3 regions of the Arthrobacter sp. HLT1-20 genome follow, and region 3 is predicted to be linked to each of the others. Evidence: riboswitches for the same ligand, from Rfam matches in the RefSeq annotation. Region 3 holds a riboswitch; each other region holds the start of a gene.

Region 1 (4,382 bases), on a different contig from region 3:
GAGGCAGCCGCAGCGCAGCCGGCGCCCGTCGAGGCGTCCGTGGCGGAGGAAGTGGCGGAGGCCCCCGCCGCACCCGAGGCCTTGTTCATGGCCCCGAGCAGCGGCATGTCCACGCTTTTCCTGGCTCCCGACATGAGCATGGCTGTGCCTGCCGTTGTTGCCCAGGATGACAACGACGACCGCGACGACGAGCAAGACGGCAACGACGGCGAACGCCGCGGCCGGAACCGCGGCCGCAACCGCCGCACCCGCCCCGCAGAGACCGAAGCCGCCCAGTCAGAGGACGAAGCGGACGCTGAGCAGGACAATGAGGTGCCCGACGACGGCGTGACCTCACGTCGCCGTCGTCGTCGCCGCCGTGGCGATGCCGATCTGGAGCTGACGGGCGGCAGCGACGAGGACCCGCCCAACACGGTGACCCGCGTCCGCGCCCCCCGCACCCCCGCCGAGCCCAGTGCCAGCGCCTCCAACCGCGTGACGAGCCTGCGCGGCTCCACCCGTTTGGAAGCGAAGAAGCAGCGCCGCCGCGACTCCCGTGACTCCGGCCGGCGCCGCACGGTCATCACGGAAGCCGAATTCCTGGCCCGCCGCGAATCCGTGGACCGGGTCATGGTTGTTCGCCAGTCGGACGACAGGATCCAGATCGGTGTCCTGGAGGACGGCATCTTGGCCGAGCACTTTGTTTCCAAGACGCAGCAGGATTCCCTCATTGGCAACGTGTACCTGGGCAAGGTCCAGAACGTGCTGCCCAGCATGGAAGCTGCCTTCGTTGACATTGGACGCGGCCGAAACGCCGTGCTGTACGCGGGTGAAGTTGATTGGGACGCCGCCAACCTCAACGGCCAGCCGCGCCGCATTGAGAACGCACTGAAGTCCGGCGATTCCGTCCTGGTGCAGGTGTCCAAGGACCCCGTGGGCCACAAGGGCGCCCGCCTGACGAGCCAGATTTCCCTGCCCGGGCGCTACCTGGTGTTTGTGCCGGGTGGTTCCATGACAGGCATCTCCCGCAAGCTGCCCGACGTCGAACGCAACCGCCTCAAGCGCGTCCTGAAGGACCACCTGCCCGAAAATGCTGGCGTCATTGTGCGCACGGCTGCCGAAGGTGCCTCCGAGGAGGAGCTCACCAATGACATCAACAGGCTCCGCGCCCAGTGGGAAGGCATCAACGACCGCGCATCCTCCCACAAGACGCTGGCCCCTGAGATGCTCTACGGCGAGCCCGATTTGACCATCAAGGTGGTCCGCGACGTCTTCAACGAGGACTTCTCCAAGCTGGTTGTTTCCGGCGAGGACGCCTGGGACACCATTGAGGCCTATGTGACCTATGTTGCCCCGGATCTGCTGGACCGCCTGGAAAAGTGGAGCAAGAGCGAGGACATCTTTGCCGCGCACAGGATCGACGAGCAAATCTCCAAGGCACTGGAACGCAAGGTCTTCCTGCCGTCGGGCGGTTCGCTGGTCATTGACCGCACCGAAGCCATGACTGTGGTTGACGTCAACACGGGCAAGTTCACCGGCTCCGGCGGCAACCTGGAAGAAACGGTCACCAAGAATAACCTGGAAGCTGCCGAAGAAGTGGTGCGCCAGCTGCGCCTGCGCGACATCGGCGGCATCATTGTCATTGACTTTATCGACATGGTGCTCGAATCCAACCGGGACTTGGTGCTACGCCGCCTGGTTGAGTGCCTGGGCCGTGACAGGACCAAGCATCAGGTTGCTGAAGTGACCAGCCTGGGCCTGGTGCAGATGACGCGCAAGCGCATGGGCACGGGCCTGCTGGAGGTCTTCGGCGAGCAGTGCGGCACCTGCCTGGGCCGCGGCATGGTCACGCATGAGATCCCGGTTGAGCACCGCCGCGTGCACACAGTTGCTGTGGAGTCCCCGCAGGCCCATGCGGCCAAGGTGGCGGCGGACCAGCGCGACGGCGACCGCACGGCCAACAGGTCCACGCGCAGCGAACGCAAGCGCAACCGCAACCGTTCCAAGCCCGAGTCGGAGCAGGCTGAGCACGCCCCGGTGGAGGCCCACCACGAGGAACCCACCGACGCCCAGAAGGCCCAAAAGGCCCATGAGGCCCGCGCTGCCTTGGCGAACATTGCCGCAGCCGCTGCAGCGTCGCACCATGAGCACGATGCTCCCGCAGCTCCCGTTGCTGAGCAGCGGGTGCAGCAAGACAATGATGCGTCCGACGCCGCAACACTCACCCTGGGCGGGGAAGCCATTGAGCTGCCCCGCGGCCACCGCAGCGAAAGCTCCGGATTCGCCGAGACCAGCAATGCCGACCAGGCTGCGGCCTTGGCCGGGCTGACTCAGGCGCTGGACCAGCTGGCCAGCCCGGGACAGGAGCAGTCGGCGCCGGACACCGCCGAGGCAGGCGGCAACAACCGCTCACGCTCACGCCGTGGACGCCGCAACCGCAGCGCCCGCAGCGCGCAGGGTGGGGCGGACATGGCAGTGGAAACCGGTGAGTCGCAGGCGCCCGCACAGGGTTCGGTGCAGCACAGCAGTGCTGCCGTGGACCTTCCGGTTGCTGCCAAGCCGGCCAGGAATTCCGAGCCGATCATCTTAGGTGTTGGAGTTCCCGCCTCGGAGCTGTAACCCTCATCAACTGACCCGCAGAAAACGCCGAAAAATCGCTCCTTGAGCCTGTTTTTCGCCGTTTATTGCGGGTCAGTTTCGTTTAAGCGGCAAGGCGGGGTTTAGGGTGGGGAGCGACACGGGGTGCCTGGACAAGAGGTCCGGCTGAGAAAAGACCCGTTGAACCTGCCCGGCTAGCACCGGCGAAGGGATGTCCATGGAAACCTTGCTTTCTGCCCCGCCATTTTTGGCTTCACCCACCCCGGACGCCAGGCCCGGCTCCCGGCAACCACTGGGCGTCAGGCACCCGCGCGTGCTCAGCATTGCCGGCTCAGACCCCTCAGGGGGTGCCGGCATCCAGGCGGACATCAAGGCCATCAGCGCCCACGGCGGCTACGCCATGGCGGCACTGACAGCCTTGACGGCCCAGAACACGCGCGGTGTGGGCAGCGTCCATGTGCCGCCGGTTGCTTTCCTGGTAGAACAGCTGGACGCCATTTCTGCCGACATTGTGATTGATGCCGTGAAGATCGGGATGCTCGGCACTGCCGAGGTCATGGCGGCCGTGGGCGCCTGGCTGGCCAGGACGCGGCCAGCCGTGGTGGTTCTGGATCCGGTCATGGTGGCCACCAGTGGCGATGCTCTCATGGCCCCGGCGGCCCGCCAGGCCCTGTTGGACTTGCTGGAAAGTACCCACCTGGTCACGCCCAACATTGTTGAATTGGCGGTTTTGTTGGGGCAGCCGGAGGCCAAGAACTTCAACGAAGCCCTGGCACAGGGCCGCCAACTGGCGGCTGCCTACAGTGTGGCCGTTCTAGTCAAGGGCGGGCACCTGCCGGGGGAGGAGTGCCTGGACGCACTCGTGCAAGGTGACGGCACCGTTGAAGTGTTCACGGCACCGCGAGTGGATACCACCAACACTCACGGCACAGGCTGTTCGCTTTCTGCCGCCGTGGCCACCCTACAGGCGCGGACGGGGGACTGGGCAGCCAGTGTGCGCCACGCCAAAGCCTGGCTAAGTGGCGCCCTGGAAACCGCCAACGAGTTGGCGGTGGGTGCCGGGGCGGGCCCCATTAACCACTTCCATGCCTTGTGGGACAGTGCGGCGCCGAGCCTGGATGCGTTCAGTCGGCAGCTCTGGCACGAATGCCAGGAGCAGCGAGAAGCCATTTTTGGCCTCGACTTCATCAAGGAGCTCGCCGCCGGCACCTTGCACCATGACCACTTTGCCTACTACCTTGCCCAGGACGCGCTGTACCTGAGCACCTATTCGCGTGTCCTTGCCCGGGCCAGCGCCCTGGCGCCCACCGAGGCGGAACAAAAGTTCTGGGCTGGCGGAGCGCAGAACTGCCTGGACGTTGAACTGGCCTTGCACCGCGACTGGCTCAGCCAGTACCCCACGGAGCTGCGTCAGGGCCCCGTCACCAAGCACTATGTTGACCATCTTCAAGGGGTGGCCTTCTCGGGCAGCTACGGCGAAGTGGTGGCAGCCGTGCTGCCCTGCTACTGGCTGTACGCAGAAGTTGGCCGGGTACTGCACCAGGACTACGTGTCCTTCCCGGGCAAGCACCCCTACGGGAGCTGGTTGGAGACCTATGCCGACGAAGCCTTTGCCGAGGCCACGGAAACTGCCTTAGCCATCATGGACGCAGCTGCGCGGCGCGGCTCGGCGCAGGAACGCGAAGGCATGCGGGCCGCTTTTGCCCACTCGGCCCAGTATGAGGTGGACTTTTTTGCCGCCCCACACAGCATCCTAGGTAGCACCGTGGACAGTTCAGCCCGCAAATCCGCGCCAATGGGGGCCT
Region 2 (4,382 bases), on a different contig from region 3:
CGGCACCTAGAACGGCAGAGGCAAGATGTTGAACGCCGAGCAGACAGGCGCACCAATTCAACGAGCCGCTGCCGGAGAGGCAAAATTCGCCCTTGCCCGAGAATTCGTGGTCAGCCGCCAAGCCATCTACCAATATTTGCGCCCTAACCCCTAGATTGCCCCGGCGACACCTTCAGGAGTACCGGGCCGTGCACGCGTGTTCGCTCGCACCCGAGAAGTTCATTGCGCGTGACTGACACGCCTATGACCGCTATGAGGAAGCGTAAGACCGGTCCAGACGACAATGGCCCTCCCGATGGTGCACATCATCTGTGCAGCGGGTCGTTGCCCTGGGAGTTTGGAAACGCGTCCCTGGGCACAATTTCACTGTCGATCCGCCAATAAGTTGTGAACCGCGGCGCCCTAGGGCGTTGCCGGGTACCGGAGAATTCATTGTCCCTGGCGGCGATGAACTCGAGTTTCGGCCATGCTGCGATCGTTTCGGCGGACTCGCCACGAAAGCGCTCCCGAAGCCTGTCCGCGACGGGCCTTGTTGCATCCTCGATGATCGTCTGGACGGCGTCAATGAGGAGTTCAAAGTCATTGGCCACGGAACCAGGCATCGGCTGCTGGAGCGTCCATCCCTGGACGTCGCGGACGGTACCGTGTTCGTTGAGAAGTGCAACCGCGACGGGCATGGTGAGGTCGGATTGGGAATGGGCGACCGTGGTGTTGCGGTACTTTCGGATGGTGTCATGAAGTGACTGCAACTCAGCTGGGATACCGGTGAACTGGGGCATCTGATCCAGCCGTTTACGCACATTCGAGAGGACGAAGGGGCGGACGTATGCAGTGACCGCCTGCATTGTGAGGGGGAACCAGAGGGGTTCCCCCTCACCGGCTTCCAGCGCAAGACGAAGAGTGTGAGACGCCTCCGAGAGGTCACTGGCGTGACTGGTGAGGTCTACCAACAGCCTGATATCGGGCGAGTCAGGGGGAAACGCCAGCGGCGGCTGATCAGCGGCGCTCATAGTGACGGAAGTGCCGGTTTGGCTGCCAAAGTCATGCCCTCATGCTAGCGCTTTCCAGGTTGTGTTGTGTGGAACCGGTTGAGCTCACGTGGCAAATGGTGGGCCGCGGTGCGTGGTAGCGTTTCTTCCGACCACACGGGAGCCCTTGCAGGGGCTGAGATCAGGCTGAAGCAGCCTGCGACCGTTGAACCTGTCCGGGTAATGCCGGCGAAGGAAGTGAGCAATCTGTGAACCCCAAAGCAACAACAATCACCCCTGCCATCAAGGGTTTGGAGCAGGCTGAAACGCATTCCCTGAAATCGCATTCACTGGCTTTTGACGTGGACACGGAATCGGGAATTCGCGTACCAGTGACCGAAATCGCGTTGGAGCCATCGCCCAACGGCCAGGCTAACGCACCGTTTCGGGTGTACCGCACCGCAGGGCCGGGCAGCGATCCGGTGATGGGACTGCAGCCGTTTAGACGTGAGTGGATCAGTGCCCGCAACGACACGGAAATCTACCGTGGACGCACACGGAACCTGCTCGATGACGGCAAGTCCGCCGTGCGCAGGGGCGCCGCATCCGCCGAATGGAAGGGTTTGGTACCTGAGCCGCGCCGTGCCCTGGCCGGCCGGTCCGCCACACAAATGCACTATGCCCGTCGCGGCATCACCACCTCCGAGATGCAATTTGTCGCGATCCGGGAGAACTGCGACGTGGAACTGGTGCGCAGCGAGGTGGCGGCCGGCCGGGCCATCATCCCCAACAACATCAACCACCCGGAATCAGAGCCCATGATCATTGGCCGGGCGTTCCTGGTGAAGATCAACGCCAACATTGGCAACTCGGCCATCACCAGCTCCATCGCCGAGGAGGTGGACAAACTGCAGTGGGCAACCCAGTGGGGTGCGGACACCGTCATGGACCTGTCCACTGGCGATGACATCCACACCACCAGGGAATGGCTCATCCGTAACGCACCTGTCCCGATTGGCACAGTGCCGATTTACCAGGCGCTGGAAAAGGTCAATGGCGAAGCCAATGCGTTGACGTGGGAGATCTTCCGGGACACGGTGATTGAACAGTGTGAGCAGGGCGTTGACTACATGACCATTCACGCAGGAGTCCTGTTGCGTTACGTCCCGCTGAGCGCCAACAGGGTGACCGGAATTGTCTCCCGCGGTGGTGCCATCATGGCTGGCTGGTGCCTTGCCCACCACCAGGAGAATTTCCTGTACACGCACTTTGACGAGCTGTGCCAGATCTTTGCACAATACGACGTGGCATTCTCATTGGGCGACGGCCTGCGTCCGGGCTCCATCGCCGACGCCAATGACGCCGCCCAATTTGCTGAGCTGGACACCTTGGCCGAATTGACGCAGCGGGCGTGGGAGTTTGACGTTCAGGTGATGGTGGAAGGCCCCGGACACATCCCGTTCCACCTGGTCCGGGAAAACGTTGAGCGCCAGCAGGAGCTGTGCAAGGGTGCGCCCTTCTACACACTGGGGCCGCTGGTGACAGACATCGCCCCCGGATACGACCACATCACCTCGGCCATCGGGGCAACTGAGATTGCCCGCTACGGTACGGCCATGCTGTGTTACGTGACGCCCAAGGAGCACCTGGGCCTGCCCAACAAGGACGATGTGAAGACCGGCGTGATCACCTACAAGATCGCTGCGCACGCGGCTGACCTCGCCAAGGGCCATCCCGGCGCCCGGGAACGCGATGACGCCCTGTCCAAGGCTCGTTTCGAGTTCCGTTGGCGCGACCAGTTCGCCCTGTCCCTTGATCCGGTCACTGCAGAGTCCTTCCACGACGAGACGCTGCCGGCCGAACCGGCCAAGACTGCACATTTTTGTTCCATGTGCGGACCTAAGTTCTGTTCCATGCGCATCAGTCAGGACATTAGGGACGAGTACGGCTCCGCCGAGTCCCAGGCAGCGATAGCCGATATGTACGCCGGCATGCGTGAGAAGAGCCAACAGTTTCTAGCCACGGGCGGCAAGGTGTACCTGCCGGAGCTTTCGCTGCCTTCAGCGCCGTAGAGCCACGACGATGGCCGGGACCGGTGACATATCGGTCCCGGCCATCGTCGGTGTTGGATATACCTACACGGATTATGATCGGTCATATCCACATCGAAAGTGAGTGCTTCGAAGAATGTCCAAGGTATTGACTGAAACTGATCCGCCAGCGAATGCCCCGCTTTCGCGAAGGTTTTATCGATACCCGCTGTTTTGGGCCCTCGGGTGTGTAGCACTGGCGTTGCCTTGGTAGTTGGCCGGCAACGGTATGGACCTGTTGCCGTTCCTGCTGACTTTGCTGGGAGGGTGGTTGTGTGGTTTTGCGTTCGTCAATTTCACCCTCGGCGTGAAACGCGCCTGGCTGGGTGTGCTTCTCCACGTTGTAGGTGCCGCCGTTTCGGGGGTGCTGCTGCACTGGATGGTGTTTGGCGGCAGCAGCATTTTGAAGTAACTTCCTGAACGGCCCCGCAGCTTACTTTTTCTGGTGCAAATGGGGGCCATCCCGGCCGTGGCGTGGATGTGGCTTGGCCTTCTGAGCCGAATCACGTTTAGTGCATGCAAACCGTCGAAGAAGGCGAAACCTGTCAGGGTTGCTCCGTCGTGGGCGGATACAAGCCCGGGAACGCGGGTATATTTTTCGGCGATCCCCCTGCCGATGCGAACTTTGACCATGATCATCGTAGGAGTGGTCCTTCTCGGTGGCGCAGTGGCATTGATGCTGCTGATCTCCTTTGACACGTTCCTCCTTCGCCTTGGCAGCGCCAGGTTCATCATCATTGTGTTCGGCCTATTGATCGGGCTTCCGGGCTACTATCTGTTCTAGGGAATCGTGGGCCGCAAGACCGTTCCCTGCGCCGTCAGTTTTGGCAATGATCGGATCACAGTCACGACGGGCCCGGAGACGGTGGCCATCCCGTACCGCGATCTGGATCGATTGCTCTGGAGATGCGACAGCGACTACGCCCGCGTGGAAGTCCACGGTGGCGGGCACAGAATTTCCCTTCTTGTTGCAGTGGCCCGATCTCCGAAAACGGTCCTGCCCCAGCTGCCGCCACTCTCGCAACGAACCATCCGGGGGCTGGCGGAGGCTGGTTTGGAACTGGAACGCACCCGCCGTCCCGGCCTCACCGTGCTTGTGGCCGGGACGGCCAAGGCCAGAGTCCCCTAACGACTAGGCTGGCCCTTGTGCCACGATCATTCCCACGTGGGTAGTGTCAGCCAGTTGTGAGCCAACTGCCGGAACGTTGAGGGGTCCAGTCGCGACGCCCCGGCCGGCAGGCATCCCAGAAACTGGGCACCCGGAGTGCCTTGCAGGCTTTCGCGGTTGCTGATGTCAATGCTCGACGGCGCTGCCGGCCAGGAG
Region 3 (4,382 bases):
CAAGGACGACAACTACCTGCGCGCCCAGTGGCGCGACCTCTACCCCGCAGCGGAACTGGCCGACCTGAAGGAGCTCGTGGACGAGGCCAACGCCAACCACGTGAACTTCACCTTTGCCCTGTCCCCGGGCAACGACGTCTGCTACTCGGACAACAACGATTTCGCCGCCACCGTGGCCAAGTTTGAGCAGCTGCGCAACATTGGCGTGAGCAGCTTCTACATTGCCCTGGACGACATCAACCCAGTGTTGAACTGCGCCGCGGACAAGGCCAAGTTCACCAGCTCCGGATTCCGCAAGCTGGCCGACGGCCAGGCGTTCTACCTCAACCGCATTGTCAACGACTACGTCAAGGTGCACAATCTGCAGCCGCTGCAGACAGTTCCCACCAACTACAACGGCTCCGCCGAGGATCCCTACAAGGATCAGTTTGGCCTGGCCACAGATGATTCCATCCTGATCCAGTGGACGGGCGAGGGCGTTTTCTCCAACACCATCACCGAACAGTCAGTGACCCGGGCAGTGGAGAGCTACAACGCCGAGCACTTCTACATCTGGGACAACCTGCCGGTCAACGACGGCCAGCGCGGGCGCCTGTTCCTGAACCCGGTGGAAGGGCGCGATCCCAACCTGTACAAGCACATTGACGGGATCACCTCCAACCCGATGATCGAGGGCTACGCCTCCATGATCGCCCTGGCTGGCTTTGGCGACTACTCGTGGAACGGCCCCGCCTACAACGCGGCCACCACGCAGTCCGCCATCATCACCGAGCTTGCCGGTACCGACGCTGCTGTCCGCAAGTCCCTGGAAACGTTCGTTGACTTGAACCAGAGCTGGAAGCCCTACCGCCCCGACTCCAAGACAGCTCCGGCCCTCAGCGCCGATGTGGCCGCCTTCTGGACCGCATACGACGCCGGAAACCTGGCGGGCATGAAGCCGCTGCAGGACCGCCTGGCCATCATCAAGGCGGGCCCCGCAACCCTGGCAACCATGGCCATGAAGGGCTTCTATGACGATTCCAAGCCGTGGATTGACGCGGCCGCACAGTGGGCCACGGCCATGGACAAGCAAATCTCCATGCTGCTTGCCATCAAGTCCGGCAACGGCGTTGTCGCGACCGATTCAGCCCTCGAAGCCAATGCTGACATGGCCTTGGCAAAGCGCGCCACAGTGCCCGATGTGGGGCCGAACAACATCGGCATCACGCCCAACCAGATCGTCCCCTCCGTGGGTGACGGCGTGTTTGAGCAGTTCACCACCGCTGCCCAGGGGCGCTACAACACCTGGCTGAAGCTGACTCCCGTGGCCGCCGCCAACAACTTCCCAGCAACCGCGTCCTCCTCCATGGCCACCTACCAACAGAACACCCCGGGCAAAATGGTTGACGGCAACGCCAGCACCCTCTGGTGGTCAAGCGTTCCCCCGGCTGTTGGTTCCTCCGTCACGATTGATTTGGGAGCCACGAAGCAGGTGGGCAAGGTGCTGATCCAGCAGGCCGATTCAGACACCCAGACCGGCGACATGATCTACAACGCGCGTGTTGAGTACTCCACGGACAACGCCACATGGACCGCCGCCGGCACCTTCCAAAGCAAACCGCGCATCGAGGCGAACTTTGACGCCCCCGTCAGTGCCCGCTACATCCGCTTGGTGGCCGCTGCCGCCAACGCGGGCAGCCAGTGGGTGAAGATCCGCGAATTCCAAGCCTTCGAAGCAACCCAGAAGCTCACCACCGATTTGGCTGGCGCGAATGGGACTGGTCCGGCAAGTGCCTTCGATGCCACCATCAGCACCGCCTTCGAGGCGGCCACGGAGCCTGTTGCCGGGTCACATCTGACGCACGTTTTGGATGCACCTGCCGCCATGCAATCCGTGGCGGTGGTGGGGCGCATCGCCGGTGATTTGCAGGTCAAGTCCGACGACGAATGGGTCACCGTGGGTGCCTTGAACCCGGCGGTCAGCTTCCAGGAAGCCCAACTGACGCAGGTAAACATCTCCGGCGTTCGGGTCCTGTTCAAGTCCGGGGCCGCCCGGGCCGCAGCTGCCGGGCCCGTTGTTTACGAGTTGGGATTGCGGCCCACGGGCGCCGTTGGCAGTGGACCCTACGTTGGCGATGTTGTACCGACGCCCACTGCGACGGCAACGCCCTCGGCAACGCCGTCGGCCACACCGACAGCGACGGCCACGCCCACGGCGACGCCGAGCGCCTCGCCGTCCACGTCGCCCAGTGCGTCGGCAACCCCGAGTGTGACGCCGAGCGCGTCGGTGCCGGCTGGTGGGATCGTGTTGAGTGCTGGCAGTGTCGTTGCCGGTGGCAAGCTCACCATCACTGGCGATGGCTTCAAGCCGGAAACGAGTGCTAGCTTCACCCTGCATTCCACCCCGATTGTCTTGGGTACCGCCACGGTGGATGCTCAGGGTGTTGTGACCTTGAGCGTGACCCTGCCGGCAGGTGTTGCTCCCGGTCAGCACAGCATTGTCATTGATGGTGTGGGAGTTGACGGGCAAGCCCGCCAGCTCAGTGCCGCGCTGACCATCACGGCCGCAACAACCGCCCCGGCAAGCAGCACGGCAACCGCTGCAACCAGCGCCCCGGCTGCGGACGACCTGGCCAACACCGGCGCCAACACCGCCCTGTTCGGTGGACTGGCAGTGTTGTTGTTGCTGGCAGGTGGCGCCGTGTTCGCGGTCAACCGTCGCAGGACAGCAAACCACTAACAGCGGGCAGCAAGTAGCAGTCAGCTTGCCCGTCGGGCGGGTACCGGAAATCCATCCGGTGCCCGCCCGCCGTCGTTAATCCACGCAGCGAAACCCAACCGGCTACCTCGGCGCAAGAACCTGCGAACCAGGCGCATTACGGCATGTCACACGGGGACATTAGTGCTGGGCATGGGGCGGGGGTAAACTGAAGCCGCAATTCAAACACGACAGGGGAGCGTCTACCCGCCTTGGGTACCGGCGCTGAGAGTGCGGTTCGCCGCAGACCCTCGAACCTGCTCCGGCTAGTACCGGCGAAGGGAGTCGAGTTCTCTTCGGCTGCGCGGAAAGTCCGCCGGCCGCCCCTCCTGCGAAGGAGGAAACATGAGCAAGTCAATCGCGAGCGAAAACGCCGCACCAAGCAACCCCAACAACCCGGCAGCACGCAAATCCACGTGGCGCGTGGTGGACATTGTTGTGGTGTCCGTTCTGGGTGTCGCCATCGGCGTCATCTTCTGGCTCTGGTCCGCCGGCTACGGCCTGATCAGCGCCTTCACCGTCGCCTTTCCGCCCATTGGTGCACTCTACGGCGGTGGCTGGTTGATCGCCGGCGTCCTGGGTGGCCTGGTCATCCGCAAACCCGGCGCGGCGCTCTACTGTGAACTCATTGCCGCAAGTGTGGAGGGCCTGTTGGGCACCCACTTTGGCTTCACCGTGCTGCTCTCCGGGCTGGTTCAGGGCCTCGGCGCCGAGCTGGGCTTCGCGCTGTTCCGCTACCGCAAGTTCAGCCTGATTGTGGCACTGCTGGCCGGAGCGTTGGCAGGCCTGGCCATGGGCATCAACGACTCCCTAGTCTGGAATGTGGCCTGGGCCATGGAATGGAAGCTCGTCTATGTGGTCCTGGCGATGATTTCCGGCGCCATCATTGCCGGATTGGTCTCCTGGCTGGCCGTGCGCGGACTGGCACGCACGGGAGCCTTGGCCAACCTGCCCTCCCGTGGCGCCGCAAGCGAACGAGCGGTCTAGGCATGGCTGCCGCGGCGAACCGGGGGGCAACCCCGGCGCGGATCAGTGCCAAAGGTTGGGGCTGGCAGCATGCGGGCCGGAGCAACAAGGCTGTGCATGACCTGGACCTGGAGATTTCTCCGGGAGAGCGGGTCCTCTTGCTGGGTCCCTCGGGTGCTGGCAAGTCAACGCTTCTGCACGCCCTGGCCGGGGTGCTGGGGGATGAGGAGGGCGCCAACGAGGTTGGTGAGCTTCTCATTGACGGCCGCCCGGCTACTGAATCACGCGGCCGGGCAGGGCTCATGCAGCAGGACCCGGACGCCCAAGTGGTGCTCTCCCGGATTGGTGACGACGTTGCCTTTGGTGCCGAAAACATGGCTGTCCCGCGGGATGAGATCTGGCGCCGCGTGTCGGCGTCTCTGGAGTCTGTGGGGCTGAAGCTGCCGCTGGACCACGCCAGTTCGTCCTTGTCCGGCGGGCAGAAACAGCGGTTGGGCCTGGCCGGCATGCTTGCCATGCAACCGGGCCTGTTGCTGCTGGATGAGCCCACAGCCAACCTGGACCCGGCCGGCGTGGTGGAGGTGCGCGACGCAGTGCGCCGGAGCCTGGACGAATCCGGCGCCACCCTAGTGGTGGTGGAGCACAGGGTTTCCGTGTGGCTGGAGGTTGTGGACAGGAT

What was found. Region 3 has a riboswitch for thiamine pyrophosphate ahead of ACX80Q_RS02375 (ECF transporter S component). Riboswitches for the same ligand answer to the same signal wherever they lie in the genome.
Region 1: it holds a riboswitch for thiamine pyrophosphate, as region 3 does, so the genes downstream of both, thiD (bifunctional hydroxymethylpyrimidine kinase/phosphomethylpyrimidine kinase) here and ACX80Q_RS02375 (ECF transporter S component) in region 3, are expected to answer to the same signal.
Region 2: it holds a riboswitch for thiamine pyrophosphate, as region 3 does, so the genes downstream of both, thiC (phosphomethylpyrimidine synthase ThiC) here and ACX80Q_RS02375 (ECF transporter S component) in region 3, are expected to answer to the same signal.

Annotation. Positions count from the first base shown of each region.
Region 1 covers NZ_JBTNDR010000006.1:8,627-13,008, forward strand. The annotation lists gene ACX80Q_RS05075 (Rne/Rng family ribonuclease) at 1-2,598, shown strand, start outside; TPP riboswitch at 2,708-2,806, shown strand; gene thiD (bifunctional hydroxymethylpyrimidine kinase/phosphomethylpyrimidine kinase) at 2,789-4,382, shown strand, end outside.
Region 2 covers NZ_JBTNDR010000003.1:106,236-110,617, forward strand. The annotation lists gene ACX80Q_RS03030 (recombinase family protein) at 1-10, shown strand, start outside; gene ACX80Q_RS03035 (hypothetical protein) at 306-1,010, opposite strand; TPP riboswitch at 1,136-1,243, shown strand; gene thiC (phosphomethylpyrimidine synthase ThiC) at 1,238-3,040, shown strand; gene ACX80Q_RS03045 (hypothetical protein) at 3,273-3,470, shown strand; gene ACX80Q_RS03050 (hypothetical protein) at 3,690-3,842, shown strand; gene ACX80Q_RS03055 (hypothetical protein) at 3,849-4,187, shown strand; gene bioD (dethiobiotin synthase) at 4,214-4,382, opposite strand, start outside.
Region 3 covers NZ_JBTNDR010000002.1:239,173-243,554, reverse strand. The annotation lists gene ACX80Q_RS02380 (beta-N-acetylglucosaminidase domain-containing protein) at 1-2,719, shown strand, start outside; TPP riboswitch at 2,921-3,038, shown strand; gene ACX80Q_RS02375 (ECF transporter S component) at 3,083-3,724, shown strand; gene ACX80Q_RS02370 (ABC transporter ATP-binding protein) at 3,727-4,382, shown strand, end outside.